Regions from separate parts of the Rhizobium sp. PP-F2F-G48 genome, predicted to be linked through region 2. Evidence: predicted binding sites of a transcription regulator. Region 2 holds the regulator's gene; the other holds the start of a gene.
What was found. Region 2 encodes HrcA, which represses chaperone genes, less so after heat shock. Its sites were predicted from a motif close to GTTAGCACTCNCNNNNNGNGAGTGCTAAC; they were not measured.
Positions count from the first base shown of each region.

Region 1 (15,926 bases), 420 kb from region 2:
TCGTCGGGCGTCTCGGTCTCGTCGTCGAAGAAGCCGGCGCAGACGATGATCTCGGCATCTTCGGAGGCGACGATATCGACGCCCAGGCCCGCCAGCAGCGGAAAGTCGCGGTCGGAGCCGATGAAGTAGATCTTTTTCGGGCCGGCCGCGATCAGCGCGCGGGTGACGTCGCCGGAGGTGACGATGCGGTCATAGGCGGCATCGGGCACGCCAAGGCCGCGGATCTGGACAATGACGCCGGGATGAGGGCGCGGCGAATTGGTGACGAGCACCACGGTCAGGCCGCGACTGCGGGCGTCCGTCAGGGCTTCGCAGGCCGAGCGAAAGGCCGCGACGCCATTGTGGAGCACGCCCCAGACGTCGCATAGCACCACGTCATAGCGGTTTGCGATGTCGCGAAAGCTGTTGATGCGAACGGCCATGCAGGCTTCCCATTGAGACTTCTGTCGGCTGACATCGCAAGGACGTCACCAAAAGACAAGCCTAAACGCGGCAATCGCCTCTCTTATCCGCCGCATTCCTGCGGAAATACCCTCTTCTGCCGCCTCACAGCAGCGAGACGAGCAAGCCACCGGCAGCGCAGACGCTCAGCGTGGCGACCACGCCCAGGCGCGCGACGAACAGCAGGCCGGCCGCCAGAAGTGCGAGAAGGGCCGCCCGGGGATCGAAGGAGGCAAGGTCGGGCACGGACAGGACCAGGGGTCCGAGCCGGACCGGCTGCACGCGCGCAAACAGCACATGCAAAGCGAACCAGACCGCGAGGTTGAGGATGACGCCCACCACGGCCGCCGAGATCGCCGCCATGGCCGCGACCGCCATCCGGTTGCCGCGCAGCCGCTCGACCGAGGGGGCGCCGAGAAAGATGAGGGCAAAGCAGGGCACGAAGGTGACCCAGGTGGCGACCAGTCCGCCGATGAGACCGGAGACCACGGGATCGAGGCCTATGGGCGGCACGCGGAAGGCGGCCATGAAACCGACGAAGGTGAGCACCAGCACCAGCGGCCCCGGCGTGGTTTCCGCCAGCGCCAGGCCGTCCAGCATTTCGCCCGGACGCAGCCAGTGATGCGTTTCCACCGCCTGCTGGGCGACATAGGCAAGCACCGCATAGGCCCCGCCGAAGGTGACGACGGCCATTTTGGAAAAGAAGATGTGGAGGGCGGCAAAGACGCTGTCTTCACCCCAGAGAAGAACGATGAGACCGAGCGGCGCGACCCAGAGCCCGGCCCAGACGGCGACGAGCGCCAGCGTCTGCGGCCAGGTGCGGGCCGGGCCTGCCACGTCTCCCATTGATGCATTCGCCGCCTGGCGACCGGCCGTGAGGAGACCGAACAGGCCGGCCGCGAGAATGACCAGCGGGAACGGCACGGAGAAGACGAACAGACAGACGAAGGCGAGCGTCGCGATCACGCGCGCCACGGTCGTCTTCAGTGCCCTTCGGGCCAGACGCAGCAGGGCTTCGACAACGATCGCGAGGACCGCGGCTTTCAGGCCGAAGAAGACGGCCGAGAGCATGCCCGTCTGGTGGTAGAGCGCGTAGAGCGTCGAAAGGCCGAGGAGAACGCAAAGGCCGGGCAGCACGAAGAAGAGGCCGGCCACGAGGCCGCCGCGCGTGCCGTGCAGCAGCCAGCCGATATAGATGGCGAGCTGCTGCGCCTCCGGGCCCGGCAGCAGCATGCAATAGTTCAGGGCATGCAGGAAACGGTCCTCATCCACCCAGCGCCGGGTCTCCACCACCTCGCGGTGCATCAGGGCAATCTGCCCGGCGGGGCCGCCGAAACTGAGGAAGCCGATGCGCGCCCAGACACGCGCGGCTTCTGCGAAAGCGGGGCGAATGGCCACCTCCCGCTCTGTGGAAACATCGTTTTGACCATCCCGGGACGGGCCGAACTTCCGGGCTGTCGCATTCGTGCCGTGTTGATCGTTCATGTTGCCCCAGCGATTCCCGATCCGCGCGCCGACCGTTGCGTGCGACGCGCATCCGGCCCCATGTCGCGCACCGTCCCTACGACGGTCTCATGACAGGCTGCCGACAGAAACGACGGCCTCAACCTTGACTCCGGCAGAAACCACCCTTATCTCAGCCTTGCTAGCACTCGACATACCGGAGTGCTAACAGATCGATGGATCCCGAGAGATCCCAGCGTCATTTGATCGAGGGAAAAGACAATGACAAGCACTACATTCCGCCCCCTGCACGACCGCGTCGTCGTCCGTCGCGTCGAATCCGAAGCCAAGACCAAGGGCGGCATCATCATTCCCGACACCGCCAAGGAAAAGCCGCAGGAAGGCGAAATCGTCGCCGTCGGCTCCGGCGCGCGTGACGATAGCGGCAAGGTCGTTCCTTTGGACGTCAAGGCCGGCGACCGCATCCTGTTCGGCAAGTGGTCGGGCACGGAAGTCAAGCTTAACGGCGAAGACCTGCTGATCATGAAGGAATCCGACATCATGGGCGTTATCGCCTGATATCGGCCCTGCCTCCGGCAGTTTCTTCGTACAATCCGACGACACTTAAAATTTGGGCTTTTGCCCGGGAGTTTTCAAAATGGCAGCTAAAGAAGTAAAATTCGGCCGCACCGCGCGCGAAAAGATGCTGCGCGGCGTCGATGTCCTCGCTGATGCCGTCAAGGTCACGCTGGGCCCCAAGGGCCGCAACGTCGTCATCGACAAGTCCTTCGGCGCACCGCGCATCACCAAGGACGGCGTTTCCGTCGCCAAGGAAATCGAACTGGAAGACAAGTTCGAGAACATGGGCGCACAGCTCGTTCGCGAAGTCGCATCCAAGACCAACGACATCGCCGGTGACGGCACCACGACCGCAACCGTTCTGGCCCAGGCGATCGTTCGCGAAGGCAACAAGGCCGTTGCAGCCGGCATGAACCCGATGGACCTGAAGCGCGGCATCGACCTCGCCGTTCTCGCCGTCGTCAAGGACCTGCAGGCCAAGGCAAAGCCGATCTCCACGTCGGAAGAAGTCGCACAGGTCGGCACGATCTCGGCAAACGGCGACAAGCAGGTCGGCGCCGATATCGCCGAAGCCATGCAGAAGGTCGGCAACGAGGGTGTCATCACCGTCGAGGAAGCCAAAACCGCGGAAACCGAACTCGAAGTCGTCGAAGGCATGCAGTTCGACCGCGGCTACCTCAGCCCCTACTTCGTGACCAACCCGGAAAAGATGCTGGCCGAGCTTGAGGACGTCTACGTTCTCCTGCACGAAAAGAAGCTTTCGAACCTGCAGGCCATGCTTCCGGTTCTCGAAGCCGTCGTCCAGACCGGCAAGCCGCTCCTGATCATCGCTGAAGACGTCGAAGGCGAAGCTCTTGCAACGCTCGTCGTCAACAAGCTGCGTGGCGGCCTCAAGATCGCTGCCGTCAAGGCTCCGGGCTTCGGCGACCGCCGCAAGGCCATGCTGGAAGACATCGCCGTCCTGACGGGTGGCACGGTCATCTCCGAAGACATCGGCATCAAGCTCGAGAACGTCACGCTCGAAATGCTCGGCCGTACCAAGAAGGTCTCGATCTCCAAGGAGAACACGACCATCGTCGACGGTGCCGGCGCCAAGAACGAGATCGAAGGCCGCGTTGCCCAGATCAAGGCGCAGATCGAAGAGACCTCTTCGGATTACGACCGCGAAAAGCTTCAGGAACGTCTGGCCAAGCTCGCCGGTGGCGTTGCCGTCATCCGCGTCGGCGGCTCGACGGAAATCGAAGTCAAGGAACGCAAGGACCGCATCGACGACGCGCTGAACGCAACGCGTGCAGCCGTTCAGGAAGGCATCGTCCCCGGCGGCGGCGTCGCCCTGCTGCGTTGCTCGGCTGTTCTCAACGTCAAGGGCGAGAATGCCGACCAGGACGCCGGCGTTGCCATCGTTCGTCGCGCGCTCCAGTCGCTCGTTCGCCAGATCGCCGACAATGCCGGTGACGAAGCCTCGATCGTGGTCGGCAAGATCCTCGAGAAGAACGACGACAACTACGGCTACAACGCCCAGACGTCCGAATATGGCGACATGATCGCCATGGGCATCGTCGACCCGGTCAAGGTCGTGCGCACGGCGCTGCAGAACGCAGCCTCGGTCGCCTCGCTCCTGATCACCACCGAAGCCATGATCGCCGAGCTCCCCAAGAAGGACGCCCAGATGGGCGGCGGCATGCCCGACATGGGCGGCATGGGCGGCATGATGTAATCCATCCGGAAACGGATCGATGGAATGAGGGGCGGTCCGCGAGGGCCGCCCTTTTTTCGTCGATGGGTATTCGGCTTTCGCTTCTTTTGCTAATATTCGCTACCCCATCGACCCGCGCGCGCCATCGAAAGGTTGCCATGATGCCGATGCCATCCGGACTGTTCATCGCCGGCACGTCTCATGTCGGAAAGTCGTCTCTCGCGGCGCGGCTCGGGGGCAGCCTCGGCTGGACGGTCATCTCGACCGACGATCTCGGGCGTCACCCCGGGCGACCCTGGCCGGAGGTGAAGCCTCAGGTCGCGGAGTTCTACACCGGTCTCTCGCCCGAGACCGCCCACTGGTTCCTGAAGGTCCATCACGAGAACATGTGGCCGCGCCTGCTTCAGGCCATCGAATGGCAGGAGACCCTGGAGGAGCCTTTCATCCTGGAAGGTGCCGCCCTTCGGCCGGACTATCTCTCGACGCTCGACCTTGCCCGGTACAGGATCGTCTTCCTGCAGGCGCCCGATGCCGTCTTGCGACAGCGTGTGGAAACCGCCTCCGATTACGACCACGCAACGTCCGAACGCAAGCACCTCATCGATCGCTTCATCGAACGATCGATTCTGGACAATCATGCCTTGAGCGCCGGTTTCGACGCACTCGGCGTGCCGGCGACGGACGCGGACGCATCGACCATCGACGCCCTGGCAGCCGACATAACCGCGCGTCTCCGGCAATAGCTGTCGCCCGGCGGAACCTCCTCCCCGCGTGAACGTTTAGCGAACAGAACGTTCACAGGAGCAGTCCATGTCCGACAAGACCATTGCCAACGACACATCTTCCAACACTGAGAAAAACCCCGACGATTGGGTCAGCGGCGACGAGCCGATGACGGGAGCGCAGCGGTCCTATCTGCAGACGCTGTCGGAGCAGGCACACCAGCCGGACCAGTTTGCCGAGGACATCACCAAGGCGGAGGCGTCCAAGCGGATCGACGCGCTGCGCGGCAAGCTCGATCTCGGCGAATAAGACAGGATCAGGCGACGAGAAGTGCCTTGAGGTCGGTGGCGGGGTTTTCGATGGCGGCCTTGTCCGGCGTCGCCCCCATCTCGATCAGTTTCTTCCCCACGACATACGCTTTGGCATCGTTGATCGCATCCACCGCGATCAGCCTGCCCTGGCGGTAATACCACACGGAAGCGCTGCCCGGCCTTTGCCCGGCGCGCGTGATCGTTTCGTCATGCCCGAGGCCGAAGCCGGCGATCTGCAGCTTGACGTCGTATTGATCCGACCAGAACCAGGGCTTTGGATGATACGGCGTCGGCGTGCCCCCGATGGTCGCGGCAATCGCTTCCGCCTGATCCACCGCGTTCTGCACCGATTCCAGGCGGATCAGCATGTCGGCAAAGGGCAACACGGCGCAATCGCCCATCGCGAAGACCGAGGGGTCGCTCGAGCGGCCGTGGATATCCACGATAACGCCGTTTGCCGTCTCGATACCGGCGTCGTGGGCGATGCGATCGTTGGCGGACACGCCGATGCCGACGATGACGAGATCGACGTCGATGGTCGTGCCGTCCGAAAGTTCGGCACCGACGACGCGGCCGTCTTTTTCCACGAGATGCGTCAGACCGGTGCCCTCCCGCAGATCCACGCCGCGAGAGAGGTGCAGCGCGCGCAAAATGTCCGACGTTGCCGAGGCCGCGACGCGCTGGACGATGCGGTCGGCCATTTCGATCAGCGTGACCTCGAGCCCCAGCGTGCGGGCGACGGCCGCCGCCTCCAGCCCGATATAGCCGCCGCCGATGATCAGCACGCGACGGCCGGGGCGCATCGCCTCGGCCAGCCGGTCGGCATCGCCGAAATCGCGCAGGGTGAAGACGCCATCAAGCGCGCCGCCGACGCTGTCGGCCAGATGCCGTGGCGTGGCGCCGGTCGCAAGCGCCAGCGTGTGGTAGGAAAGCCTCGTGCCGTCGCTCAGGATCACGGATTTCGCCGCGCGGTCGATGGCGGTCACGCGGGTGGCGAGCCGGAGGTCGATCGCCTGCTCGGCATACCAGCTTTCCGGCCGATATTGCAGGCGGTCGAGCGTCATCTCACGAAGCAGATATTTCTTCGACAGCGGCGGGCGCTGATAGGGCAGGCTCGGCTCGTCCGAAATCAGCGTGATCGGACGGCTATCCTTCAGCGCCCGAAGCCGCGCGATCAGCGCGAAGGCCGCCTGCCCGCCGCCGACCACGACGAGCCGGTCGTCCTGCACTCCGATCCCGCCTAGCTCTTCCGCCACGCCGTCCTCCCTTCGCATCGTTCCGCCCGTGACCTATCCCGTCACGAGCGGGAGCGTCAATGCAGGAGAGAAAGCGCTTCTGATCAATCCCGCTTGGGGATCTCCATGCCCTTCTGGACGGCCGGGCGCTGCAGCGCGCGATCGACCCAGGCGACAACGTTCGGGAAGCTCGCATAGTCGAGCACCTGATCGCCGCCATAGAATTTGCGGGCGCCGTCGATCCAGGGGAAGGTCGAGATATCGGCAATGGTGTAGTCATCGCCCATCAGCCATTGGCGGCCTTCGAGGCGCGCTTCGAGCACCGACAGCAACCGCTTGGATTCGTCGCGGTAGCGCTCCATCGGATAGGAATTGTTGGCGACCTTGTCGGCGGCGAACTTGTAGAAATGACCGAACTGGCCGAACATCGGTCCGACGCCGCCCATCTGGAACATGACCCAGGCCAGCGTCTCGTAACGCCCGGCAGCAGACGTCGGGAAAAGTTTTCCGGTCTTCTCGGCGAGATAGATGAGGACGGCACCCGACTCGAACAGGCCGATCGGCTTTCCCTCGGGACCGTTCGGATCGATGATCGCGGGGATGCGGCCGTTCGGGTTCAGCGACAGGAATTCCGACGACTTCTGGTCGTTGGTGCCGAAGGAAACGAGGTGCGGCTCATAGTCCAGCCCGAGTTCTTCGAGCGCGATCGAGACCTTCACGCCATTCGGCGTCGGCAGCGAATAGAGCTGGATGGCGTCTGGACGGGTGGCGGGCCAGCGGGTGGTGATGGGGAAGGAAGAGAGATCGGCCATATGAAACGGGTTCCTTGGAAAGGGTTGCGGTTTCACATAGGTGTGATGGGGCGGGATGTCAGCGGGCGATCCGGAATATACCGCCGAGATCGATCGCGAGCCTATCCGCAGATGCCGATTTCGAGCGGACGTCTCAGCCGTGCATCGACCGCACGGCAGCCTGGAATTCCGGCGCGCCGCCCTTTTTCCAGAAGTTTTCGGACGTCGTGTCCAGAAAGGCGCGGAAGAGGCTGCGGGCATCCTCCCGGCAGGTTCCGCCGACGATCTCGATCGTGCGGGCGGCATGTCGAGATGGAGATGGATCAAGGCGAACGGCGGCGCATCCGCCATAGGCATCCTCCATGGCGAAGACCAGCCGGGAAATGGGCAGATGCAGCAATGTGCCAAAGCACATGATGCAGGGCTCGAGCGTGGTATAGAGCGCCAAACCGTCCGTTCGCGCGAAACTGCGACTGCCATCGAAGACGCGGTGGAAGAGGTTCATCTCCGCATGATGGAGCTCGCTCGACTGCATCGACTTATGCGCACGGCCGACAATCTCTTCCCCGACGCACAAGACCGCACCGACCGGAAAGATACCGATGTCCAAAGCCGCTCGCGCTTCGGCAAGCGCCTCTGCCATCATTCGCTCTTCCAGCGTCCGCATCATGACACGCTCCCCTCGCCCCGTTTAACCCCGCAAAGCCGCCTGCACCCGCTCCACGATCTCCCTGATCCGCGCGTCCCCATCATGCTCCGGCTTGCGGGCGCGGACGAGGCAGGCTTGGGAGGGCAGGATGATGCCGTCGGAGAGGATTTTGAGGTGGTTGGCCTTCAAGGTCGAGCCGGTGGAGGTGATGTCGACGATGATATCGGCGGAGCCGGAGGCCGGCGCGCCTTCTGTGGCGCCGAGGCTTTCGACGATGCGATAAAGCTGGATGCCGTGGCTGCCGGAAAAGTGCTGCTGGGTCAGGCGCCAGTATTTGGTGGCGATGGCAAGCCGGCGGCCGTGGCGGCTGCGGAACTCCGCCGCGACATCGCCGAGATCGGCCATGGTGTCGACGTCGAGCCAGATATCCGGCACGGCGACGACGACATCGGCATGGCCGAAGCCGAGGCGGGCGCAGAAGTCGACGCGCTCGTCGGCATCCGCAAGGCCCTCGCGCACGAGGTCTTCGCCCGTCACGCCGAAATCCACGGCGCCAGCGCCGATCTCGCGGGAGATCTCCGACGCCGACAGGAAAGCGATCTCGACATCGTCCATGCCCTCGACGCGACCGCGATAGGAGCGGTCGTTGCCGACGGTGGATATTTTTAGCCCGGCGCGCTCGAAGATGGCGGAGGCCTCGTCCTTCATGCGGCCCTTGGAGGGGAGCCCGATGGTGATGGTCATGCCGGCTCTCCCGATCTGCGCGTGCGCAGCGTGTCGATGCGATCGAGCCACAGCGAGAAGCCGACGGCCGGGATGTGGCTCTCGGCGCCCAGCAACGTCATCAGCCGGTCGAAGCGCCCGCCGCCGGCAAGCACCTCGCCGCCGGCGGCAGTTATTTCGAAGACCATGCCGGTGTAGTAATCGAGCGGGCGGCCGAAGGCGGCGCGGTAGGTCATGGCGGAGAGATCGGCACCGGCATTGGAGAGCGCGGCGAGACGCGCGTCGAAAGCGGCGATCGCCGGGCCGAGTTTCAGATCCGCGGCATCGGCAAAGCCGGCGAGTGCGGCGGACGCCTCGGCGAGCGGCAGGCGCAGCGTCAGGAATTCGCGCAGCAGCAGCAGGGCCGAACCGTCGAGCCGCGTCTCGGCCAGCGCGCGCTTTTCCTTCAGCCGCCGGGCGATCTCGGCCGGCGAGCGGCTGGCATTGGTGGAGTATCCGGTCTCCTCCATCCGGCTTTCGAGACGGGCGATCAGATCGTCCTCCCGGTCTGCCGACAGCAGGGCCTCGATCTCGGGATCGAGGCCGGCCACGGGCTGCGGGCGGGCCAGCCGGTCGAGCAGCGCTTCGAGATGCGCGGCGTCGCCAAAGGCGTGGATCAGCCGTTTCTGCCAGCCGACCGGCAGGCCGAGGGCGGCGACCACGGCCTCGAACACGGCCTGATCGCCGAGTGTCAGGGAAAGGTTTCGGCCTTTCAGAACGAGGCGCAGGATCTCCATTGCGTCGACAATGGCGCGCGCATCGGCACTGGCCACGTCCCGCTCCCCGAGATCCTCGATGCCGGCCTGATAGAACTCCTCCGCGCCGCCGCGGCGCTGGCGGAAGACCTCGCCGAGATAGGCATAGCGCTTCGGCGTGCCGGTGGCCGTGGCGATGTGGCGCAGGCAGACGGGAATGGTGAACTCCGGCCGTAGGCAGAGGCTCGTCCCGGTCTCGCTCGCGGTGAGAAAGATCCGCCGACGCAGGTCCTCGCCCGCCATGTCGAGAAAGGGATCGGCCGGCTGGATGACCGGCGTATGCACCCGCTCGGCCCGCCGGGCCGTGAAGGCTGCGAGAAGGTCCGGGGCGAAATCGGGCATGTCGGAGAGGGTCATGGATGTGCGGTTCCCGGGGGCGTGCGGGCGAGGTTGAAGGGCTGGAAGCGCGGTGCCGTCGTGGGGATGCTGCCCCTCATCCGCCTGCCGGCACCTTCTCCCCGCAAGCGGGGAGAAGGAAGGCCGGTGCGGGTTCCCCGCAGGCGGAGAGAAGATAGGGTGTGATAGGCGCCCTGCTTTCGAGGTGAAGAGCCGGTGTGGCTGAGCTCTTCGGCGATCATGGCGGGTGTGTGTGCCGCGTCCCCTCGCCCCGCTTGCGGGGAGAGGGTTAGGGTGAGGGGCTCTGCGGTCGAGGCGATCGGGGACACGCGGGTCAGCCTGCCGCCCGGTCGCGGTCCTGCTTCTGGGCCTCCAGCATCTCGCGGACTTTTTCGACAAGCTTGGCTTCCGGCACCGAGACCTGGGCGACGCGGGCCTCGCGCCAGGTGGCGTTGTCCTCGATCTCGCCGGAAAGGCGCTTGCCCTCGATCAGGTCCTTGATCACGACTTCCTCCTTCTCGAGCTCGTCGCCGCCCTGGATGATGGCCAGAGGCGCGCCGCGACGGTCGGCATATTTCAGCTGGTCGCCGAAATTCTTCTTGTTGCCCTGATACATTTCGGCGCGGATGCCGGCGTGACGCAGCGCCTGGGTGAAGCGCTGGTAGCGGCCGAGCGCTTCGATGTCGCGATCCATGACGCAGACGACGACCGGGGCGAGGATCTCGTCCTCCCCCAGCTTGCCGAGGTTCTTCAGCGCCGTCATCAGGCGGGAGACGCCGATGGAGAAGCCGGTGGCGGGCACGGGCTGGCCCATGAAGCGGGAGACGAGGCCATCATAACGACCGCCGCCGCCGACCGAGCCGAAGACGACGCTTTCGCCCTTTTCGTTGGGCACGGGGAAGGTCAGTTCAGCTTCGAAGACGGGACCGGTGTAGTATTCGAGGCCGCGGACCACGGAGGGGTCGATGCTAATCCTTTTTGTCCCATAGCCGCATGAATAGAAAATCTCCGCCATAGCTCGAAGTTCTTTGATTCCTTCAATCAACGTAGCGTTACGGCTATCTTGGTAGTACGGTTGCCTCGTTTCAATTTCTGCAGCCTCACTCCAGTCAGTCAACATTTGCAAGTTGCACCGAACATTATCCGTACTGTGAGCATCCAACATATCACCGGCAAGTTCTGGCGAAAAACTATCCTTCGGGGCAATACGATTGACGTTCGCAGTAGTGAACCACATTAGAGTCGATATCTGATTGACATCGAGCCCCACCCCCTTGGTAAAGTCCCCAGACTGATCCTTTCGCCCTTGCCCCAGCAAAAGTTCCACACCTTCTCGACCAAACTTATCCAGCTTGTCTAGAGCACGTAAGACGCTAAGTCGCCGATCAGCACTTTCATCATTGCCAAGACCAATAAGCTCAAGAACCCCATCGAGCACCTTTCGGTTATTGATCCGGATCTTGTATTTCTCGCGCGCAATGCCCAGCGCCTCCATCGTATCCGCCATCATCATGCACATCTCGGCATCCGCCTGGACGCCGGCGGCGCCCACCGTGTCGGCGTCGAACTGCATGAACTGGCGGAAGCGGCCGGGGCCGGGTTTTTCGTTGCGGAAGACCCAGCCGGCGCGGAAGGTGCGATAGGGCAGCTGGATCTCGTTGAAGTTCTCCGCGACATGGCGGGCGAGCGGCGCGGTGAGGTCGTAGCGCAGCGACATCCACTGGTCGTCGTCGTCCTTCAGCGAGAAGACGCCTTCGTTGGGGCGGTCGCTGTCGGGCAGGAACTTGCCGAGCGCATCGGTATATTCGAACAGCGGCGTTTCCACGGGATCGAAGCCGTAGCGCTCGTAGACCTCGCGGATTTTGGCGACCATGCCATCGACGGCGCGGATGTCGGCGGCGGAGCGATCGACGAAGCCGCGCGGCAGGCGGGCCTTGAGCTTCTGAGGCTTCTTCTTCTTGTCGTTCATGGCGTTTCGACCGTCTCGTTTGCGGTTGGAAAGTCCGTTCATTGGCTTGGCGCCTTCCCTAACCGATCACGGGCAGAGCGGCAAGGCTGGCCGGGCGGCCCGAAGACGGCGCGAAGGCAGACGAGGCGGGCTTCCCTTCGGGCAGATCCTGCTTATGTTGAGGCGATGCGCGCCTTCGTCCTCGCCCTTTCCGTGCTTTGCGCCATCCTGTCGGGATGGACCTCCGCCATGGCGCAGGCGCAGGGGCTCGCCCATGGGGACGGCATCGCCGGATCTCATGCCGTTCACGACGACGGCAACCGGCATTCGGGATCGCCCGATTGCCCGAGCGGCTGTCACGCCTCAACCAAGGGCACGCATCCCATGCTCTGTTCGGCCTGTTTCGCGCTGGAAGTCGAGGCCGGCGATATCGGCCGGCTTGCCCTGGCGCCGCAGCGCCTGCGCCCGGCCGTCGAGCTTCCGCTGATCGCCCTAACGCCGGAGCCCGCGGCGCCACCACCCAGATCCGCCCTTTCGACCTGATCGGCATATCCATCCTATCGAAAGGACAGACCATGTTTCAAAAGATGACCGTCGGCGCCGCCACGATCGCGCTTCTCTCGCTCGCGCCCGCCCTCGCCTTCGCGCAGGACGCGGCCAAACCCATGGATCACAGCCAGATGAACCATGAGGCCATGTCGGGCGACAAGACGACGCCCAAGGGCGACCAGGGGCCTTCGAGCCAGGCCTTTGCCAAGGCGAACGCCAGGATGCACGAGGGCATGGCCATCGCCTATACGGGCAAGGCCGATGTCGATTTTGCCAAGGGCATGATCGCGCATCACCAGGGCGCCATCGACATGGCGAAGGTGGAGCTGGAATTCGGCACCGATCCCGATCTTCGCGCGCTGGCGCAGGAGGTGATCGCGGCGCAGGAAACCGAGATCGCCCGGATGAAGACCTGGCTTGCCAAAAACGGCGGCTGAACGGGAACAGAGAGAGGCGTGGGGCCGGCAATGCCTGGCCCCACGCCGCGCAGCGCACCATGGGGGACGCCGCTTGAGGAGGAGACGGGAATGAAGCGTTTCAAGACGATCGCCGGCGTGCTCTGCCTGCTCGTGGGACTGATCTGGATTTTGCAGGGCGCCAATCTGATGGGTGGAAGCTTCATGACCGGCCAGACGCAGTGGCTGGTCATCGGCATCGTCGTCGCCCTTGTCGGCATCGTGCTTCTGGCAAGCGGGCGGCGGGGTCGCACGCTCTGACATCCGTTAGGGCCGGACGAAGCTGGCCCGCAGGTCCTCGATCGGCTGCCGGCAGATGCAGCCTTCGATATGGTCGTTGACGAGGCCCATGGCCTGCATGAAGGCATAGACGGTGGTCGGGCCGACGAAGGTCCAGCCGCGTTTCTTCAGGTCCTTGGAGATCCGCACCGACACCGGCGTTGTCGGGTTGGCGGCGATTTCGGCGTGGGTGACGTTTGAGGGCCGCTCGTGCAGGGCCGGCTCGAAACGCCAGAAATAGCGGGCGAGCGTGCCGAATTCGGCGCGCATGTCCTGTGCGCGGCGGGCATTGTTGATGGTCGAGACGATCTTGCCGCGATGGCGCACGATGCCGGCATCCGCGACGCAGCGGGCGATGTCCTCCTCGCCGAAATCGGCCACGGCATCGATGTCGAAGCCGGCAAAGGCGGCGCGGAAGGAGTCGCGCTTCCTGAGGATCGTCAGCCAGGACAGGCCGGACTGGAAGCCCTCAAGGCAGATCTTTTCGAACAGCCTGATATCCTCCGTCACCGGGCGGCCCCATTCCGCGTCGTGGTAGCGCAGATAATCCGGAAGATTGCCGTGCCAGGCGCAGCGGGTCTGTCCGTCCGGGCCGGCGATCAGGCCCTTGGGTGTCTCGATCTCGCTCATCGCATTCGCCCCTCTTCTGCCCGCAATCGGCACGCTTCACGCTTCGTCAACCATTTTTCGAAAGCACGCAATAACCCTACCGAAGACTTTCACAGGCGGGCCACCCGTTCTGCAATGTCCGTTTACGCTTCCTATCCCGCTCCGGTGTCAGGCTCTCCCCCACAAGCCGGATGGACCGGCCGAGCCTTCGCCGCGCGCCAGAACGAGAGCCACCCCGTCATGAAGACATTGCTGATCCTCACCACTCTCCTTTCCGTTGCCGTCACCGATATCGGCGCCGGCTTCGCGCAGGCCGCGGAGCGCTACGGCAACCGCCCGCCGGTCATCGTCAGCCCGGACCTGACGGCCCCCTGGCTGATGCAGCTCGGGGCCGCGCCCCGGACCGTGCTGGGCCGTGTGGACGAGCGGCGCGTTCTGCGCCAGCGCGCCGTCGGCGACCAGCCGCGCGTCGTCTACCGCGAACGCTCCGGGATCTTCGCGCCGCGCCAGCAGGTGATCTACCAGCGACCCGCCGTCCAGCGGGCCGCGCCGCTGGTGCGCTCCGCCGGCATGGTGGCGCCGCAGCGCCCCGTGCGGCCGATCGATCCGCAGTTCCTGCCGCAGACCGTCGCCTACGAGACCCGCGAGCGTCCCGGCACGATCGTCATCGATACCAACAGCCGCTTCCTCTATCTCGTCACCGGCAAGGGCGAGGCCCGGCGCTATGGCGTCGGCGTCGGCAAGCCGGGCTTCGAATGGGCGGGCGCGCACAAGGTGACGCGCAAGGCGGAATGGCCGACCTGGCGCCCGCCATCCGAAATGATCGCCCGCGAAGCTGCCAAGGGCCACTATCTCCCCGCCAGCATGGAGGGCGGCCCGGCAAATCCGCTCGGCGCGCGCGCCATGTATCTCGGCTCCACCCTCTACCGCATTCACGGCACCAACGCGCCCTGGACGATCGGCTATGCCGTGTCCTCCGGCTGCATCCGCATGCGCAACGAGGACGTGACCGACCTTTACGAGCGGGTCGACGTGGGAACGCGGGTCATCGTCCAGTAAGGCAGGCCAGATGCGGGGGGCCACGGGCGTAAGCCGGTTTCGACGCCGCATCGTGCTTTTTCAGCAACAATCGTCCTCGACATGACCTCGGGGACGATCACATTCGATCCATGTCGCACGGTCCGATCTTGCGGGATGCGTGCGATCGAATAGCGTTTCCCCGATGCGTTGCGCGTCTGCCGGCCCTTCGAGAGGGGTTGGCGGCGCGACCGGCGGGCTTGAGAGGGAGAGACATTCATGACGACGAAACGGGGACGTGCGGCAGGTGCGGCACTTGCGGCAGCGCTGCTCTTCGGCGGCGCGGGCGCGGCATCGGCAACGATGATCGAGCGGCCGGCGGCAACCATCGGGCAGAGCGACGTGACGACGGTCGCCGCGTCGCAGCGCAAGCCGGCGCGCGAATTCTGGCGCACCAAGGTGCGGCTGCGCACCGACGAGGCCCCCGGCACCATCATCGTCGATACCAACCACAAATATCTCTACTACGTCGAAGGCAACAACAAGGCGACCCGCTACGGCATCGGCGTCGGCCGCGAAGGCTTCGGCTGGTCGGGCGTGGTGAAGGTGCAGCGCAAGGCCGAATGGCCCGGCTGGACGCCGCCGGCGGAAATGATCGCCCGCGAGCGCAAGAACGGCCATATCCTGCCGGCCTTTATGGAAGGCGGCGTCAACAACCCGCTCGGCGCCCGCGCCCTCTATCTCTACAAGGGCCGGAACGACAGCGGCTTCCGCATTCACGGCACCAACCAGCCCTGGACCATCGGCCAGAACATGTCCTCCGGCTGTATCCGCATGATGAACCAGGACGTCGAGCATCTCTACGACCGCGCCTCGATCGGCGCCAAGGTGATCGTGGTCGGCCCCGGCAACAAGCAGGGCGAAGTCTCCTACGACGACCGCGGCATCGACCTGCTGCGCACCATTTTCGGCGGCTGATCGACCGACCGGACATCATCGGGACCGGCCGGCATGACGCCGGTCGGTTCCGTTTCGTTTTGTTCCGTCGCCGTGTCCGACGTTAAAACGGGACGTTTTGGCTGGACATGCTCGATGAGGAGAAACGCGTGGCGGACGAGCCGGTCGAAATGTTCTCCGCCATCCACCAGAGCCGGGCGGCCGATGAGATCGTCCAGCGCATCGAGACGCTGATCCTCGACGGCGTGCTGCGCGACGGCGACCGGCTGCCGGGCGAGCGCGACCTTGCCGCCCGCTTCGACGTCTCGCGACCGATTCTGCGGGAGGCCCTGAAGACGCTCGAGACGCGCGGCCTGCTCGTCAGTCGGCACGGCGGCGGCACCTTCGTCGC
Region 1 covers NZ_SLVH01000003.1:259,116-275,041, forward strand. The annotation lists gene C8J36_RS09110 (TIGR01459 family HAD-type hydrolase) at 1-422, opposite strand, end outside; gene chrA (chromate efflux transporter) at 547-1,839, opposite strand; gene groES (co-chaperone GroES) at 2,167-2,463, shown strand; gene groL (chaperonin GroEL) at 2,543-4,180, shown strand; gene C8J36_RS09130 (hypothetical protein) at 4,318-4,902, shown strand; gene C8J36_RS09135 (DUF3072 domain-containing protein) at 4,970-5,191, shown strand; gene C8J36_RS09140 (FAD-dependent oxidoreductase) at 5,199-6,449, opposite strand; gene C8J36_RS09145 (glutathione binding-like protein) at 6,533-7,240, opposite strand; gene C8J36_RS09150 (deaminase) at 7,374-7,889, opposite strand; gene hisG (ATP phosphoribosyltransferase) at 7,911-8,612, opposite strand; gene C8J36_RS09160 (ATP phosphoribosyltransferase regulatory subunit) at 8,609-9,742, opposite strand; gene hisS (histidine--tRNA ligase) at 10,056-11,690, opposite strand; gene C8J36_RS09170 (hypothetical protein) at 11,856-12,212, shown strand; gene C8J36_RS09175 (DUF305 domain-containing protein) at 12,335-12,655, shown strand; gene C8J36_RS09180 (hypothetical protein) at 12,746-12,934, shown strand; gene C8J36_RS09185 (DNA-3-methyladenine glycosylase I) at 12,941-13,582, opposite strand; gene C8J36_RS09190 (L,D-transpeptidase) at 13,802-14,620, shown strand; gene C8J36_RS09195 (L,D-transpeptidase) at 14,858-15,556, shown strand; gene C8J36_RS09200 (FadR/GntR family transcriptional regulator) at 15,685-15,926, shown strand, end outside.
Region 1: groES (co-chaperone GroES) is a predicted target of HrcA. The motif match lies at 2,086-2,114, and genes of this name have one in related genera.

Region 2 (15,926 bases):
CGACAGATGTTTCCGGGAGACGCGGAAGACGTGGCCGTGGAGAAGCTGGCCAACGCGATCTTCGCGGCGTCCCGCGTCGATGTCGAGGATCCGGTTGCGGCCTGGAAGGAGCACAATGCCAACCTGCGCAAGCGGTCGACCTGGCTGAACGGCGAGCGCTTCTCGGCGCTCCATTTCACAGGTCCGGGAACCGATCTGACCGTGGGTCTTGCCGATGGCCACGAATGGCACGGCGGCGCCTCGACGGCGAAGAACGGGATCACCTGCAATCCGAACATCCCGACGGAAGAAGTCTTCACCACGCCGCATGCGCTGCGCGTGGAAGGCCATGTTTCCAGCACGAAGCCGCTGTCGCATCAGGGAACACTGATCGATGACATTCAGGTTCGTTTCGAAGGCGGGCGGATCGTCGAGGCCAAGGCGTCGAAGGGTGAAGCTGTGTTGAACAAGGTCCTGGATACGGACGAAGGCGCTCGGCGCCTGGGGGAGGTGGCCCTCGTTCCGCACTCCTCGCCGATCTCGGCCAGCGGCGTCCTGTTCTACAACACGCTGTTCGACGAGAATGCGTCGTGCCACATCGCGCTCGGCCAGTGCTATTCGAAGTGCTTCCTCGATGGCGCGTCGCTCAGTCAGGAACAGATCGCCGCGCAGGGCGGCAACGCCAGCCTCATCCACATCGACTGGATGATCGGGTCCGACAAGGTCGATATTGACGGCCTTCGCGAGGATGGGACGAGCGTGCCCGTCATGCGCGGCGGCGAATGGGCCTGATCTTCCCGTGACCGGCCTGAAGGCCGGTCACCCCACATCCAGAAACCCTGGTGTTCAGCAGGCGAGATCCGCGACGACGGCATCGAGGATCAGCATGCCGGAGGGGGTGCAGCGCAGACGGGAATTGCCGATCCGCTCGATAAAGCCGTGCTCGATCAGGAAGCGTTCCTTTTCCGGATCGGGCGCGCGGCCGGACAGGGCCTCCCAGCGCACGAGGTCGATGCCCTCCTTCAGACGCAGCCCCATCAGCAGCAGCTCGTCGGACTGTTCGTCGTAGCCGAGCACCTCCTGGTCGATCATCCCGTGGCCATTGGCCTCGACGAGGTCGAGCCAGGTCTCGGGCTTGCGCTCGGTCGCCGTCGCCAGCTTTTCGCGGCCGATCGTCAGGCGTCCATGGGCGCCGGGGCCGATACCGGCATAGTCGCCATAGCGCCAGTAGGTCAGGTTGTGGCGGCTTTCGGCTCCCGGGGCCGCATGGTTGGACACTTCATAGGCCGGCATGCCGATCGAGGCCGTGATGTCCTGCGTCGCCTCGTAGAGAAGCGCCGACTGGTCGCCATCGGGAACGATCAGCTTGCCCGCCTTGTGCAGGCCGAAGAAGGGTGTGCCTTCCTCGATGGTCAACTGATAGAGCGACAGGTGGTCGACGGCGTAGGATACGGCCTGCTTAAGCTCCGCTTCCCAGTTCTCGACGGTCTGGTTCGGCCGTGCATAGATCAGGTCGAACGACATGCGCGGAAAGATGTCGCGCGCAAGCCCGATCGCCTTCAGCGCGTCCTCCACATTGTGAAGGCGTCCGAGGAATTTCAGGTCACGGTCGTTCAGCGCCTGCACGCCGAGGGACACGCGATTGACGCCGGCCGAGCGATAGCCACGGAAGCGCGTTGCTTCCACGCTCGACGGGTTGGCCTCCAGCGTAATCTCGATGCCGTCCGGAACATGCCAGAAGCGCGAAATGCCGTTCATGATGGCATCCACCGTCGCCGGATCCATCAGCGAAGGCGTGCCGCCGCCAAGAAAGATGCTGGTCACGGTGCGCGGGCCCGACAGGCGGCGCGCTTCCTCCATCTCCTTCAGGAAGGCCGCGACATAGCGGGCCTGATCGACGCCCTGGTGGCGGACATGGCTGTTGAAGTCGCAATAGGGGCACTTGGCCGCGCAGAACGGCCAATGCACGTAGACGCCGAAGCCGGGATCGGTCTTGTCGCCGATGAAGGAGAAGTCAGCCATATCCGTCAGGCGCCGAGGCAGGTCTCAGCGAACACCTTGAAGGCGCGGGCGCGATGGGAAAGAGCATGGGCGTCGCCGGGCTTCCAGCCGTGCTTTTCGTCCGCGCTCATTTCGCCGAAGGTGCGCTCATGGCCCTCCGGCTGAAAGACCGGATCGTAGCCGAAGCCCTGGCTGCCGCGCGGCGGCCAGACGACGGTGCCTTCCACTTCGCCGCGAAACAGCTTCACATGCCCGTCCGGCCAGGCCAGGCAGAGCACGGAGATGAAGCGCGCGGAGCGTGCCGCTGAAGTCGTTGCGCCGGCCTCCTGCAGGGCCGTCTCCACCTTGTGCATGGCCATGGCGAAGTCGCGCGTCCCGTCGGCCGTTTCCGCCCAGTTCGCGGTGTAGACGCCGGGATCGCCGTTCAGCGCATCCACCACCAGTCCGGAATCGTCGGACAGCGCCGGCAGGCCGGAGGCGCGCGCAGAGGCCAATGCCTTGATGGTCGCATTTTCCTCGAAGGTCGTGCCCGTTTCGTCCGGCTCGATGAAATTGAGGTCGGCCGCGGATTTGGCGGAAAAGCCGAGCGGGCTGATCAGATCGCGAATTTCACGGATCTTGCCGGCATTGTGGCTGGCGACGATGAGGGTCTTGTCGTCAAGCGTGCGTGTCATGATGGGTCTCGAAAGGTAAACCGGAGGGCGTTGAGACGCCGCGGAGACGTGGGTCGGTAAAACCGGTCATCCGATCGCGCAAACGCAATCGGATGACCCGGCAGGGTGTCGAGGCGAACGGTTCAATCGATGGGCCAGAGTCCCGGTTCGGCGCATTCCAGGCTGTTGCCGGCCGGATCGCGAAAATAGAAGGATCGCGAGCCGTTCGGCCAGGTGATCTCACTTTCGATCATCACGCCGGCCGCCGCGAGCCTGTCTCGCAGGAGAGCGAGATTGTCGGCCGACACGCGAAAGCAGGCATGGCCCGGGCCCGTCGTCCCGTGGGTCGGAACCGGCAATGCCGCGTCGGCGGCAGGCTTCAGGGTCTCTGTCGGGTTGAAGATCAGCAGCACGCCCTGTCCGCATCGAAAGAAGAGATGGCGGTCATCGAGCCGGGCAATGCGCTCCAGTCCGAGCACGTCGCCGTAGAAGCGATCGGCCGCGTCCAGATCCGACGCGTAGAGCGCCGTTTCCAGAATGCCTTCGAGTGTCGCCGTCGCCCTGACCATCTCCGTCTCCCGCTTTAGGCGATGATCTGCTTCTGCAGGGTCACGAGCTCCGAGATGCCGTTCTTGGCAAGGCCCATGAGGCTTGCGAATTCGGCTTCGGAGAAGGGCTTGCCTTCGGCCGTGCCCTGGATCTCGACGATGCCGCCGGAGCCGGTCATGACGAAATTGGCATCCGTCTCGGCCGCGCTGTCCTCGAGGTAGTCCAGATCGATCACGGCCTGATCGGCAAAGATGCCGCACGAAATCGCGGCCACATGGTCTTTCAGCACGCGCTCGACTTTCGTCATGTTGCGCGCTTCCATCCACTTCAGGCAGTCGTGCAGCGCGATCCAGGCGCCGGTGATCGACGCCGTGCGGGTGCCGCCATCGGCCTGGATCACATCGCAATCAAGCGAGATCTGGCGTTCGCCGAGCGCCTGCAGATCGACGACCGAGCGCAGCGAACGGCCGATGAGGCGCTGGATTTCCTGCGTGCGGCCGCTCTGTTTGCCGGTCGCAGCCTCGCGCTTCATGCGGTCGCCGGTCGCCCGCGGCAGCATGCCGTATTCCGCCGTCACCCAGCCCTTGCCGCTGTTGCGCAGCCATGGCGGGGTCTTTTCTTCAAGGCTCGCCGTGCACAGCACATGCGTATCGCCGAACTTGACCAGGCAGGAGCCTTCGGCATGCTTGGACACGTTGCGCTCGAAGGTGACCTTGCGCATCTGATCTGTTTTTCTGCCGGACGGCCGCATCTTGGACTCCTTGGTCTGAAACTTGCGTGCCTTCTAGCCTATGTTGCCGCGCAAAGGAAAGCCGAGGAGCGAAATAGGCCCGTCAATGACGCGTCGCAGGCCCGGTACGTCAATTTTCCCTTTGTCGATCGCCCGGCCTCTCACTATATTTCGAGCATGGCACAGAACGAACGATCTGCTGACAAGGCGGCGCTGACATCGGCAATGCGCGACAGGCTCTCGGCCCTCGACGAGCGCTCCGGCGAGGTGTTTCGCCGCATCGTCGAAAGCTATCTCGACAGCGGCGAGCCGCTTGGGTCCCGCAGTCTGTCGCGGCTCCTGCCGATGTCGCTGTCGCCGGCTTCGGTCCGCAATGTCATGAGCGATCTGGAAGATCTCGGCCTCATCTATTCTCCCCATGTCAGCGCCGGCCGCCTGCCGACGCAGATCGGGCTGCGGTTTTTCGTGGATGCCTTCATGCAGGTCGGCAATCTCTCGGCCGAAGACCGGGCCTCCATCGACAGGCAGGTCCGGCGGGGCGATCGCGACCGGCCGGTCGAGCAATTGTTCAACGAGGCAAGCCAGGTCCTCTCCGGCATGTCGCGGGGCGCCGGCCTGGTCATCACGGCGAAGAACGATCCGGTCCTCAAGCATGTCGAATTCATGCGCCTCGCCCCCACCAAGGCTTTGGCGGTGCTGGTCGGCGAGCACGATCAGGTTGAGAACCGCATCATCGAGCTTCCGGCAGGCGTCACGAGTTCGCAGTTGACCGAGGCGGCGAATTTTCTGAACGCGCATCTGGCGGGCCAGACGCTCGCGGAGGTTCGCGGACAGCTGCAGAAGGTCAAGGAAACCGTGCGCACGGAACTTGACGTTCTCTCCCAGGATCTGGTCGAGCGTGGCATTGCCAGCTGGTCCGGCGGCGATGCCGAAGACAAGAACCCGACCCAGCTGATCGTTCGCGGGCGCGCCAATCTTCTCGAAGGTCTGGCCGGCGCCGAGGACATCGACCGGCTTCGCATGCTGTTCGATGATCTGGAGAAGAAGGACAGCATGATCGAACTGCTGAGCCTGGCGGAAACCGGGCCGGGCGTACGGATTTTCATCGGCTCGGAGAACAAGCTGTTCTCGCTGTCCGGCTCGTCCCTCATCGTTGCGCCCTACAGGGATGGAGACGACCGGATCATCGGCGCGGTCGGCGTCATCGGCCCGACGCGGCTGAACTACGCGCGGATCGTGCCGATGGTGGATTATACGGCCCAGCTCATGTCGCGCCTTTCACGTTAGCCAGAACAGATGATGCCCGGCAGCGGGCCGTCGGGCGCGACAACCCTTGATTTTTGGCGCCCGAACCTCGATATCGGCATCAAATCCCGAAACGATCCTGAATGCGGAGACGTCATGACCGACGAAACGACCAAACACGGTGCCGAAGCCAGTAAGCCGGCGGAAGAAATCGTCACGCCGGCCGAGGCAGATGTGCAAGACATGTTTGAGGACGCCGACGAGGCGACGCAGGCCGAATCCGTCGAACTGGAGGCCGCCCGCGCCGAGGCGGCCGACTTCCGGGATCGCTACCTTCGTCTGGCCGCCGACATGGACAATCTGCGCCGCCGCACGGAGCGCGAGGTCAAGGACGCCAAGTCCTATTCCGTCGCAGGCTTTGCACGCGACATGCTCGCCGTATCCGACAATCTTCGCCGCGCGCTCGATGCCATTCCCGCCGACGTGCGGGCCGGGGCCGATGCGGGCCTCAGCACGCTGATCGAAGGCGTCGAGTTGACCGAACGCTCCATGCTCTCGGCGCTGGAGCGGCATGGCGTCCGCAAGCTCGAGCCGGAAGGGCAGAAGTTCGACCCGAACTTCCACCAGGCCATGTTCGAAGTTCCCAATCCCGACGTGCCGCACAACACGGTCGTCCAGGTCGTCCAGGCCGGCTTCACGATCGGCGAACGCGTGCTGCGCCCCGCCATGGTCGGCGTTGCCAAGGGCGGGCCGAAGACGGCGGCGGTCGAAGGCGAAGCCTCGGCCAGCTAAAGGCTTCGATGAAGAACCGAGGGCCGGGAAGAGGGAACTCTCTTCCCGGCCCTTTTTTTGAGACAACGCGCTCCGCGTGACGCAGGTCCTCTTTCGAGCGGACTACCCGAAGAGTTGCCGCAGATGGTCGTTGAGAAAGGACCCGCCGGGATCGAGCTTCTCCCGCAGGGCGCGGAAGTCCCCGGCGCGGGGGTAAAGGGCCGTCACGTCGTCGCCGGTCAGGAAATGCAGCTTTCCCCAATGCGGCCGCGAGCCGAACGCCCGCAGGATCGCGTCGACATCCGATAGATAGGACCAGTAGTCGGTTCCCGGCTGCCCGGACACCGAGAGGGTGATCGAATCCTGCTCGAAGAATGGGCTGATCCAGCCGGGATCGCCGGCCGTGAACCGGTATTCGATCGGGTAGATGCAGGTCGGATGCTTGGTGAGCATGAGCTCGCGCACCGCCCGGCAAGCCTCCTTGCCGTATCGCACGGGGACCGCATATTCCAGCTCGTGGAAATTCGGCACATATTCGATCGGGTAGATCTCCGAGGAATAGGCGATCTTTTCGAATCCCGCTTCCATCGGGTCTGCGTCCGTGATGTCGATGATCTTCATCTCGCACACATCGGAAAGGCTCGTGCTCGTGGAGACCGAGGCGGTGTCCGGCAGGCAGTAGCAGTGCCGGCTTTCCGGAACCGGGCACCAGAAGAACCCGAAGTGACGATGCCTGGCCGCAAGTTCGTCGTGTTGCTCCATGCATTCGTCAAAGCTGCAGCGCCAGAGCGTCTCGTGCAGGCGGTAGCTGTCCATCGCCTGCAGGGTGATCTCCGAGATCACGCCCAGCATGCCGATCGAAACCCGTGCGGCGTTCAGGAGGTCCGGATTGCTTTCATCCGCGATCAGGATGCTCCCGTCCGGCTGGACGATCCGCATTCCGACGATTTGCGACGCCATGTTGCCGAGCGTCGCGCCCGTGCCATGCGTCCCCGTGGTCAAGGCGCCGGCCAGCGCCTGACTGTCGATATCGCCCTGGTTGATCAGCGAGAGGCCGTTTTCCTTCAGCACCTTGCCGAGCGCATTGATGGTCGTTCCCGCCGCGACGGAGACGCGCTTGCGCTCGCGGTCGATGCCCGTCACGCCCTGCATGCCCGACAGCGTCAGGTGCAGGCCACTGGTGAGGGCCACAGGCGTGAAGGAATGCCCGGAGCCGGCGCAGCGAACCGCCATGCCTTCGGCGGTTGCCGCATGCACCATCTCTGCCAGCTCCGCCTCGCTGCCGGGCGCACCCCGGGCCCGCACGATGCAGGCCTGGTTTCCCACCCAGTTGCGCCAGAGGCCGCCGGCCTGTCGCGAAGTCCTGCTGTCCATGACGGTTCCTTTCACACGGCCGTAAAGCCATTATCCACAAACAGATGGGTGCCGTTGATGAAGCTCGCCTCGTCGCTGGCCAGAAACAGGGCCGCGCGCGCCACTTCGATCGGTTCGCAGAGACGCCCCTGCTGCGCGGCGATGGCCGCGTCCGAGACGTCGATGCCGTACTTGGCCAGGCCCACCAGTTCGCGCTTGCCATGGTCGGTCGCGATGAAACCCGGGCAGACGGCGTTGGAGCGGATGTTACGATCGCGGAATTCCACCGCTATGGCGCGGGCGAACATGTGGCAGGCGCCTTTCGTCGTGTCGTAAAGCACCTCCATCGGCGTCGCGGCGACGGCCGAAATCGAGGAGGTCGAGACGATGCTGCCGCCGCCCGCCGCGATCATGCCCGGCAGAACCGCCTTGGTCATCAGGAACATGGAGCGGACGTTGACGGCCATCAGCCGGTCCCATTCGTCCTCATCCGTTTCGAGAAACGGCCCGACGGCGAGAATGCCGGCATGATTGAACAGAACGGTGATGGGCCCGAACGCCGATTGCAAGGTTTCGACGGCAGCGGTCACCTCGGCCGAGACGGACACGTCCGCAGGCGCGAACACTGCTTCGCCGCCGGCGGCGCGAATGCCGGCGGCAACCTCTTCGCCCCGGCTCGACGGCAGATCGACGATGCCGACCTTCGCGCCTTCCTGGGCGAAGAGTTCCGACGCGGCAAGGCCGCAGCCGCCGGCACCGCCGCTGATCAGGGCGATCTTGCCCGCCAATCGTCCCGAACCTGTTCCTGCCATGCCGTCTCATCTCCCGTTTGCTGAGCGGGAGTATTCACCGGGCGCCGGGTTCTGTCGATATCAACTTGGGAGGCAGGCGGAAAAGATCCGGTCGAACGGCGTGGCGCGTCAAGCCGCGTTGGAGGTCTGGTCGTCGCTGAGAAAGGTATAGATCGCCGAGGCCGACTCGGTGCCGCGCAGGCGGGCGACCATGTCGGGATCGCGCAGCACGCGGGCGATGCGGGAGAGGGCCTTGAGGTGGTCGGCACCGGCCCCTTCCGGCGCGAGCAACAGGAACACGAGATCGACGGGTTGGTCGTCGAGCGCCTCGAAATCCACGGGCGTTTCCAGCCGCGCGAAAATGCCGACGATGGCGGTCACGCCGGGCAGCTTGCCGTGCGGGATGGCGATGCCGTTGCCGACGCCCGTCGAGCCCAGGCGCTCCCGCTGCAGGATGACGTCGAAGATCTCACGCTCGGGCAGGCCGGTCAGCTTGGAAGCCTTGATGGCCAGTTCCTGAAGCAATTGCTTCTTGGACTGCACCCGAAGGGTCGGAAAGATCGCATCTTGCTGCAGCAGACCTGCCAAAGCCATTTTTTTGTACCTTGTTGACAGGGCCGCGTCGGACGGCACGACGTGCCGGCTCTGCGGCCTATTTCCCTCGATGCTCGCCAGGCTTCATCCCCGCGCCCGACGACCACCGTCTATCAACGAGGCGGCCGCTTGTCGCGCGCCGCCTCGCTTCTCTTGATCAGACACTGCGGAACGAAGGGTTCCGTCAGGTCCGTGTCTGTCTCATACGCCGGCCCGGACCGCCTCGTCGTGACGATCCGAACATGGCGCTCCGTCCATCTTCGTCAGTTCTTCATGCTGGCCGTGTCGATCCAGCCGATATTTCCGTCCGTCCGGCGATAGACGATGTTCAGTTCCTCGTTGCCGGGGTTGCGGAACATCAGCACCGGATTGTCCGTCATATCGAGGGCCATGACGGCATTCGCCACCGACATGGTCCGGATCTGCTTGGAGCTTTCCGCAACGATCGTCGGTGCGTAATCCTCCGGCAGTTCGTCCTCTTCATCCGGCACGGAGTCCATGACCGTGTAGGCGACTTCCAGGCCTGCATGCCCGCTGCCGTTATGGTGGTCCTTCAGCCTGCGCTTGTAACGCCGAATGCGCTTTGCGATCCGTTCCGATGCCGCGTCGAATGCGGCTTGCGGCTCTGTGGCCTCGCCGTTCGCATGCAACGTGGCGCCCGTGTCCAGATGGATCATGCAGTCCGCGCTGAAACGCGGTCCCGACTTCACCACCGTGACCTGGCTCGAATACCCTCCGTCAAAATACTTGGTGACCGCCTGAGCGATCTGGTCCTCGATACGAAGACGAAAGCTCTCGCCGATTTCCATATGTTTACCGGATACACGCACACTCATGGAGTTTCCTCTCTTTCATGATTTGCGCACCCAGTTTATTCCAAGCGCCTTCCACCTCCAAGCCTTTCACGCAGCCGTTTTCACTTTGCGCGTGATCGACGATGTCCGGGAGAGGGGGAAAAGAAGCCTATCAATCATGACTGTCGGCGCGCCCTATAAGCTTGCCGCTAAAAAATGTCAATGAATGCTGAACAGCCTGCGCGTGTTTCCGTGCTGCACTGCACGCGGTTCCCGTCCGGCCTCTAGGCGGAAACCTTTGCCATGGCGCGCTTTTCGCGCCGCCGCTGCACTGAGGAAGGGATATTCATCGCTTCACGATATTTTGCGACCGTCCGGCGCGCGAGCTCGACGCCGCCCGTCTTCAGGATCTCCACGATGTCGTCGTCCGACAGCACGGCCTCCGGGCTTTCCAGCACGATCATGTTGCGGATGCGGTGGCGAACCGACTCTGCCGAATGGCCGTCGCCGCCCTCCGCCGAGCCGATCGACACGGTGAAAAAATACTTCAGCTCGAACAGGCCGCGCGGCGTCATCATATATTTGTTCGAGGTGACGCGGCTGACCGTCGACTCATGCATCTTGATCGCATCGGCGATGGTCTTGAGATTGAGCGGACGCAGGTGATCGACGCCGTTGACGAGGAAGGCATCCTGCTGGCGAACGATCTCGGTCGCCACCTTCATGATGGTCTTGGCGCGCTGGTCGAGGCTTCGCGTCAGCCAGTTGGCCGTCTGCAGGCACTCCGACAGGAAGGCATGGTCGCCGCTGTTCTTGGGCGCATGCCGCGCCACCGTCGTGTAGTAGACCTGGTTGACGAGCACGCGCGGCAGCGTTTCCGGGTTCAGCTCCACCGCCCAGGTGCCGTCGGGCGCGGCGCGAACGACGATATCCGGCACGATCGCCTCGCAGGGCGTCATCTCGAAGCTCGTGCCGGGTTTCGGATCGAGCTTGCGGATCTCGCCGAGCATATCGATCAGGTCCTCCTCATCGACGCCGCAGAGCTTCTTCAATGTCGCGAAATCCCGTCGCGCCAGCAGTTCGAGATTGCCGATCAGGGCCGACATGGCCGGGTCCAGCCGGTTCTTCTGGCGCAGCTGGATCGCCAGACATTCGCTGAGGCTGCGGGCGAAGACACCGGGCGGATCGAAGCGCTGCAGCGTGCCGAGCACGGCTTCGACGTCGGGCGCCGTGCAGCCGAGCCGCTCGGCGATCTCGGCCGTGTCCGCATGCAGATAGCCTGCATCGTCGAGCTGGTCGATCAATGTCTGGGCGATCATCCGGTCGCGGGCGCCGTGGATGCTGAGGAACAGCTGCTCGTTCAGCACGTCGCGCAAGGTCAGCCGGTTGGCGACGAAGTCCTCGAGGTCGTAGCCGTCGCTCGTCTCCCCGTCGCCCCCGCCGGACATGGATTTCCACTGGCTGAGCAGTTCCGGCGCATCGGCCCTTTGCGGTGCCGTGTCATCCGGGAAGACGTTTTCGAAATTGGCGTCGAGCGTCTCGCTCATGCGCAGCGCGTCGTCGCGCGTCGTGCCGTCATAGACATCGGTCAGTCCGGAAAAATCTTCCGAGTCGCGATGGTCCGGCGACGTGTCGTCGCGGGCGCTGTCGCTCGGCTGTTCGGCTTCGGACACGAATTCGAGAAGCGGGTTCTTCTCGACCTCCTGCTCGATGAACTGGGTCAGTTCGAAATGCGTCATCTGCAGCAGCTGGATCGACTGCATCAGCTGCGGCGTCATGGCCAGGCTTTGGGACTGGCGCAGATACAGGCTGGCCGAAAGTGCCATGAACGCAAAACTCCCCTACGTCAGACATCGCGCGGACCGGAAGCGGCACGGCGACCTCTGCATCAGCTTAAAGCATGGAGCAAAGTCGAGATCGTGAAGATGACGCGCAACGCTCCGGATGTCCGGCACGATCTTCGCCTCGACGCGAAATCTCGCCTGACTTCGTCAACTGGCCCGAAAATTGCTTATTACGGAGGTTTGGTCAAGCGGCTGTAATAAAATTGATAAGATTGCCGCATACGAAGCTTGGGTGCCGTCGCCAGCGGCAGGGACGTGCTTTGTCCGTCTCCCCGCGACGACCGGGGCGTACCGGTATGCGGATGTCGCACGGGGTGCGCCGGCAACGTCAGGATCGAGCGTCGCGCAATCCAAAGGATGCGTCAAGGGCGATGCGGCGGACGATCCTGTGCCATATGACCAGGACCGTCGTCTCGCCGCTCTCTGGGGTCTACAGGCTGAAATTGTCGCCGAGATAGAGGCGGCGTACGTCCGGATTGTTGACGATATCGTTGGCGCGTCCATGCGTCAGCACCTCGCCGGCATGGATGATATAGGCGCGGTCGATCAGGCCCAGCGTCTCGCGAACGTTGTGGTCGGTGATCAGCACCCCGATGCCGCGGGAGGTGAGATGGCGCACGAGCGCCTGGATATCGGCGACCGAAATGGGATCGACGCCCGCAAAGGGCTCGTCGAGCAGCATGAAGGTCGGGTCCGTCGCCAGCGCGCGCGCAATTTCCAGCCGCCGCCGCTCGCCGCCCGAGAGCGAAATCGCCGCCGCCTTGCGCAGATGCGCGATGTTGAACTCGTCGAGCAGCGCATTCAGCTTGGCATCCTGTGCCGCGCGCTTCGGTTGATGCAGCTCCAGCACGGCGCGAATGTTGTCTTCGACCGAAAGTCCGCGGAAGATCGAGGCTTCCTGTGGAAGGTAGCCGACGCCGAGCCGCGCCCGTCGATACATCGGCATGGATGTGACGTCGTTGCCGTTGATCTCGATCGTGCCCTCATCGACGGGAACGAGGCCGGTGATCATGTAGAAGCACGTGGTCTTTCCGGCCCCGTTCGGGCCGAGCAGTCCCACCGCTTCGCCGCGGCGCACCACGAGCGACACACCACCCACCACCTTGCGGTCGCGATAGCTCTTGGTCAGGCCCCGGGCGATCAGGGTGCCGTCGTACCGGGCCTTGTCCTCGGGCGTTCTGTCGTCGAATACGGCGGTGCCGAGGTCCTTGGCAAAGGACGGAACGGCGGGCTCGGCGCCGCGCTTGCGCTTGAAAGGAATGTTCACGGTCTGGGGCTGCGTCAGTTGGTCTTCTGGGATTTCGGATCGAGCTGGATCTGGACGCGGCCGCCGCAGGAATCCAGCTGTGCCTCTCCGGTTTCCATATGCACGTTGAGCTGGCACCCGCTGAAGACGTTCTTGCCTTCCGACAGCACCACCTGCTTGCCCTTGAGCACCAGTGTCTGCGCCGCCATGTTGAACTGGCCGCTGTCGGCCGTCGCCTGCTGCGTTCCCGACTGCAGGAAGACCTTGTTGTCGACCTCGATCCGGTCGATCTCGGCATTGCCGCCCGAAATCGAGCCGCCGCCGGACTTGTAGTAGACGACCATGTTGCCGGCCTGCAGCGTGGTTGCGCCCTGAACCACCTTCACATTGCCGGTGAAGATCGCCTTGCTTTCGGGATCCTTGATCTCCAGCTTGTCGCTCTCGATCTGGATCGGCTGATCGTTGGAGAGCTTCATGCCGCTCATCCGGCTCTTCTGCTGGGCCATGGCCGGCATGAAGGTCAGGCAGAGGCAGGCGAGCGAAGAGGCGAGGAGACCGGCGAGCGGAAGGCTGCGGCGGGGAAGGGAGGCATGGCGGAGAGGGGAGGCAGGGAGGGTCGACATGGGCTGCACCGGGTCCTAATTTGCGTTCTTGCGTATGGTGCTCGGCTCGACGACGACCTTCACCATGCCTTCAAAGGAGATTACCCGCCCTTTATCCGTCATTCTCATCTCTTGCGCAACAATCGACCCACCGGACATCCGAATGGCGATGGGCTTCTGGCTCCGCATCTCGCCGGCATTGATATCCAGATAGGCGGCCTGGAAATAGGCGATGACCCCATTGTTCATGGAGATCGTAAAGGGCGCGTTCATGTCGAGGGTATTGCCGCCACGATCATAGAGCCCGCTCGTCGCATCCACGGTGGCGATCGTCTTGTCGTTAACCGGCATTTCCGCATGGATCTTCTCCAGCGTGATCAGGTCGGGATTGGCGATATCCTGCAGGGCCCGCTCGGCCTTCATCGAATAGCTGATGTCCTGCTTGTTGCGCCCGGATATCGCAGGGTTCTGCATGACGATCTTGCCGTTCTCGATCGTCGCGTTCTCGATGTGCAGTTCCTCCGGCAGCATGGTGCGGATGATGGAAACGGCAGCGAAGATGATGGCGATGATGACGGCGACGATCGGCAGGACGATCTTCAGCCGCTTCACGCGACGCGAGTGTCTGGCCGCCCGTTCATAGGCGTCGTTGACCGTCGGCCCCGTATGCGGCAGGGCGCCGGGAAAATGCACATCGTTCGCCATGAGCGGTTCCGTAAGTCCAGGGGTCAGACGACGTCGGGGTCCAGACGTCGTCGGCCGATGGTGTCAAGATGCGTGAATATGGAGATTTTTATGTCGCCATACAATGGATACGTGGAATTCTTTGTCGATCGGGTCTGCAAGCGTTAGCGTGGCGTGTCGGAAACAGCACGCGCGCCCGTCCGTGGCGACGGATTTTTTCCCATACGCCGATACCGGTTCGCTTGAATATGCAGTAGGAGTCGTCGTCGGAAAATCCGGTGCCGGCTTTTGCTGCTGCGCGCTGAACAGGGAAATATGGAATGGATCCTCTCGCATTCGTCGATCGGCGACAGCTGCGTCGCAAGCTGGGCTTCTGGCGCCTCGTGGCCATCGGGCTCATCGTGCTCGTCGGCATCGGCGTCTATGTCGGCATCGCCCAGTCGCGCTCGGGCGTGCTCGGCGCAAGTCAGGTTGCACGCATCACCGTGTCCGGCGTTATTCTGGATGATCGCGAGCTGCTCGAACGTCTCGACCGCATCGCCAAGGCCGACCAGGTCAAGGGCCTGATCGTCAGCATCAATTCACCCGGCGGCTCCACCTATGGCGGCGAGACGCTCTATGACGCCATCCGCAAGGTGGCGGAAAAGAAGCCTGTCGTGTCCGACGTCCGGACCCTGGCGGCGTCCGCGGGATACATGGTTGCGATTGCGGGCGACCGGATCGTTGCCGGCGATACGTCCATCACCGGTTCCATCGGCGTCCTGTTCCAGTATCCGCAGGTGAAGACGCTGCTCGACAAGCTCGGCGTCTCGCTCGAGGAGATCAAGTCCGCGCCGCTGAAGGCCGAGCCATCGCCGTTTCATCCGCCGAGCGATGCGGCAAAGGCCGTGATCCAGTCGATGATCGACGACAGCTACGCCTGGTTCGTGGATCTCGTCGCGGAACGTCGCAAGATTTCGCGTGAGGAAGCCCTGCGCCTCGGCGACGGCCGTATCTTCACCGGACGCCAGGCGGTCGATCTGAAACTGATCGACGAGCTCGGCGGCGAGCGGGAGATCCGCGACTATCTCAAGAGCCGCAACGTGGCCGACACCCTGCCGATCGTCGATTGGGAAAAGCCGGAGACGGGACTGCCGTTCGGGCTGGGTTCGCTGGCCGCGATCTTTGCCAAATCGTTGGGATTTGACGGTTTTCCGTTTTCGGGAAATCTGGCGCAGGACAAGTTGTTTCTTGACGGTCTCGTTTCCGTTTGGCAGGTTGGCCGCGATTGAGAGACGCCGAGCGCGGGGCAACCCGCGCTAGAGCGTGTCCGGTCCGCGAAAGGATCTCGATCGTTAGCCCGCGGATGACGGGCGTCTCGCGAAGAACGTCGTCAAGAGGGGGCAGAGGGTGATCAAGTCGGAACTGGTGCAGATTGTGGCGGCTCGAAACCCGCACCTCTATCACCGCGATGTCGAGAACATCGTCAACGCCGTTCTCGATGAGATTACGGATGCGCTGGCGGGGGGCAATCGCGTCGAGCTGCGCGGCTTCGGCGCCTTCTCCGTCAAGAACCGACCCTCCCGCTCGGGCCGCAACCCGCGCACGGGCGACAGCGTCTTCGTCGAGGAAAAATGGGTGCCGTTCTTCAAGACCGGCAAGGAGCTGCGCGAACGGCTGAACCCCGGTTCCGACGCGGATGTCGATGAGGAAGACGAAGACTGATTTCGCGATCGCTGTATCAGCACATGATCGCATGATCTTGACCCGGCGCGTTTGACGCCCATCTTGTCGTCAGGCCCTGATAGACGCGGAGACCGGCTCGCATGCTGCGCAAAATTCTGAACATCGTCGTTCTCGTTCCGCTCGGGATCGTGCTTATCGTGCTCTGTGTCGCAAACCGGCAGCAGGTCACGCTCGGCTTCAATCCGTTCGATCCGTCCGACACGGTTCTGGCGATCTCGGGGCCGTTCTTCGTCTTCCTGTTTCTCGCCGTCATTCTCGGTCTCGTGATCGGTGCCTGCGCCGTCTGGTTCAGCCAGGGCAAGTATCGCAAGCGCTCGCGCGTCGAGGCGAAGGAAGCGCTGAAATGGCACACGGAGGCCGAAAAG
Region 2 covers NZ_SLVH01000003.1:677,038-692,963, reverse strand. The annotation lists gene C8J36_RS11275 (aminopeptidase) at 1-771, shown strand, start outside; gene hemW (radical SAM family heme chaperone HemW) at 826-2,001, opposite strand; gene rdgB (RdgB/HAM1 family non-canonical purine NTP pyrophosphatase) at 2,007-2,654, opposite strand; gene C8J36_RS11260 (VOC family protein) at 2,777-3,202, opposite strand; gene rph (ribonuclease PH) at 3,217-3,933, opposite strand; gene hrcA (heat-inducible transcriptional repressor HrcA) at 4,138-5,199, shown strand; gene grpE (nucleotide exchange factor GrpE) at 5,314-5,949, shown strand; gene C8J36_RS11240 (D-arabinono-1,4-lactone oxidase) at 6,052-7,302, opposite strand; gene C8J36_RS11235 (SDR family oxidoreductase) at 7,314-8,093, opposite strand; gene ptsN (PTS IIA-like nitrogen regulatory protein PtsN) at 8,202-8,666, opposite strand; gene raiA (ribosome-associated translation inhibitor RaiA) at 8,930-9,502, opposite strand; gene rpoN (RNA polymerase factor sigma-54) at 9,745-11,286, opposite strand; partial or broken gene lptB (LPS export ABC transporter ATP-binding protein) at 11,735-12,466, opposite strand; gene C8J36_RS11210 (LptA/OstA family protein) at 12,586-13,173, opposite strand; gene lptC (LPS export ABC transporter periplasmic protein LptC) at 13,189-13,857, opposite strand; gene sppA (signal peptide peptidase SppA) at 14,157-15,107, shown strand; gene C8J36_RS11195 (integration host factor subunit beta) at 15,226-15,540, shown strand; gene C8J36_RS11190 (hypothetical protein) at 15,642-15,926, shown strand, end outside.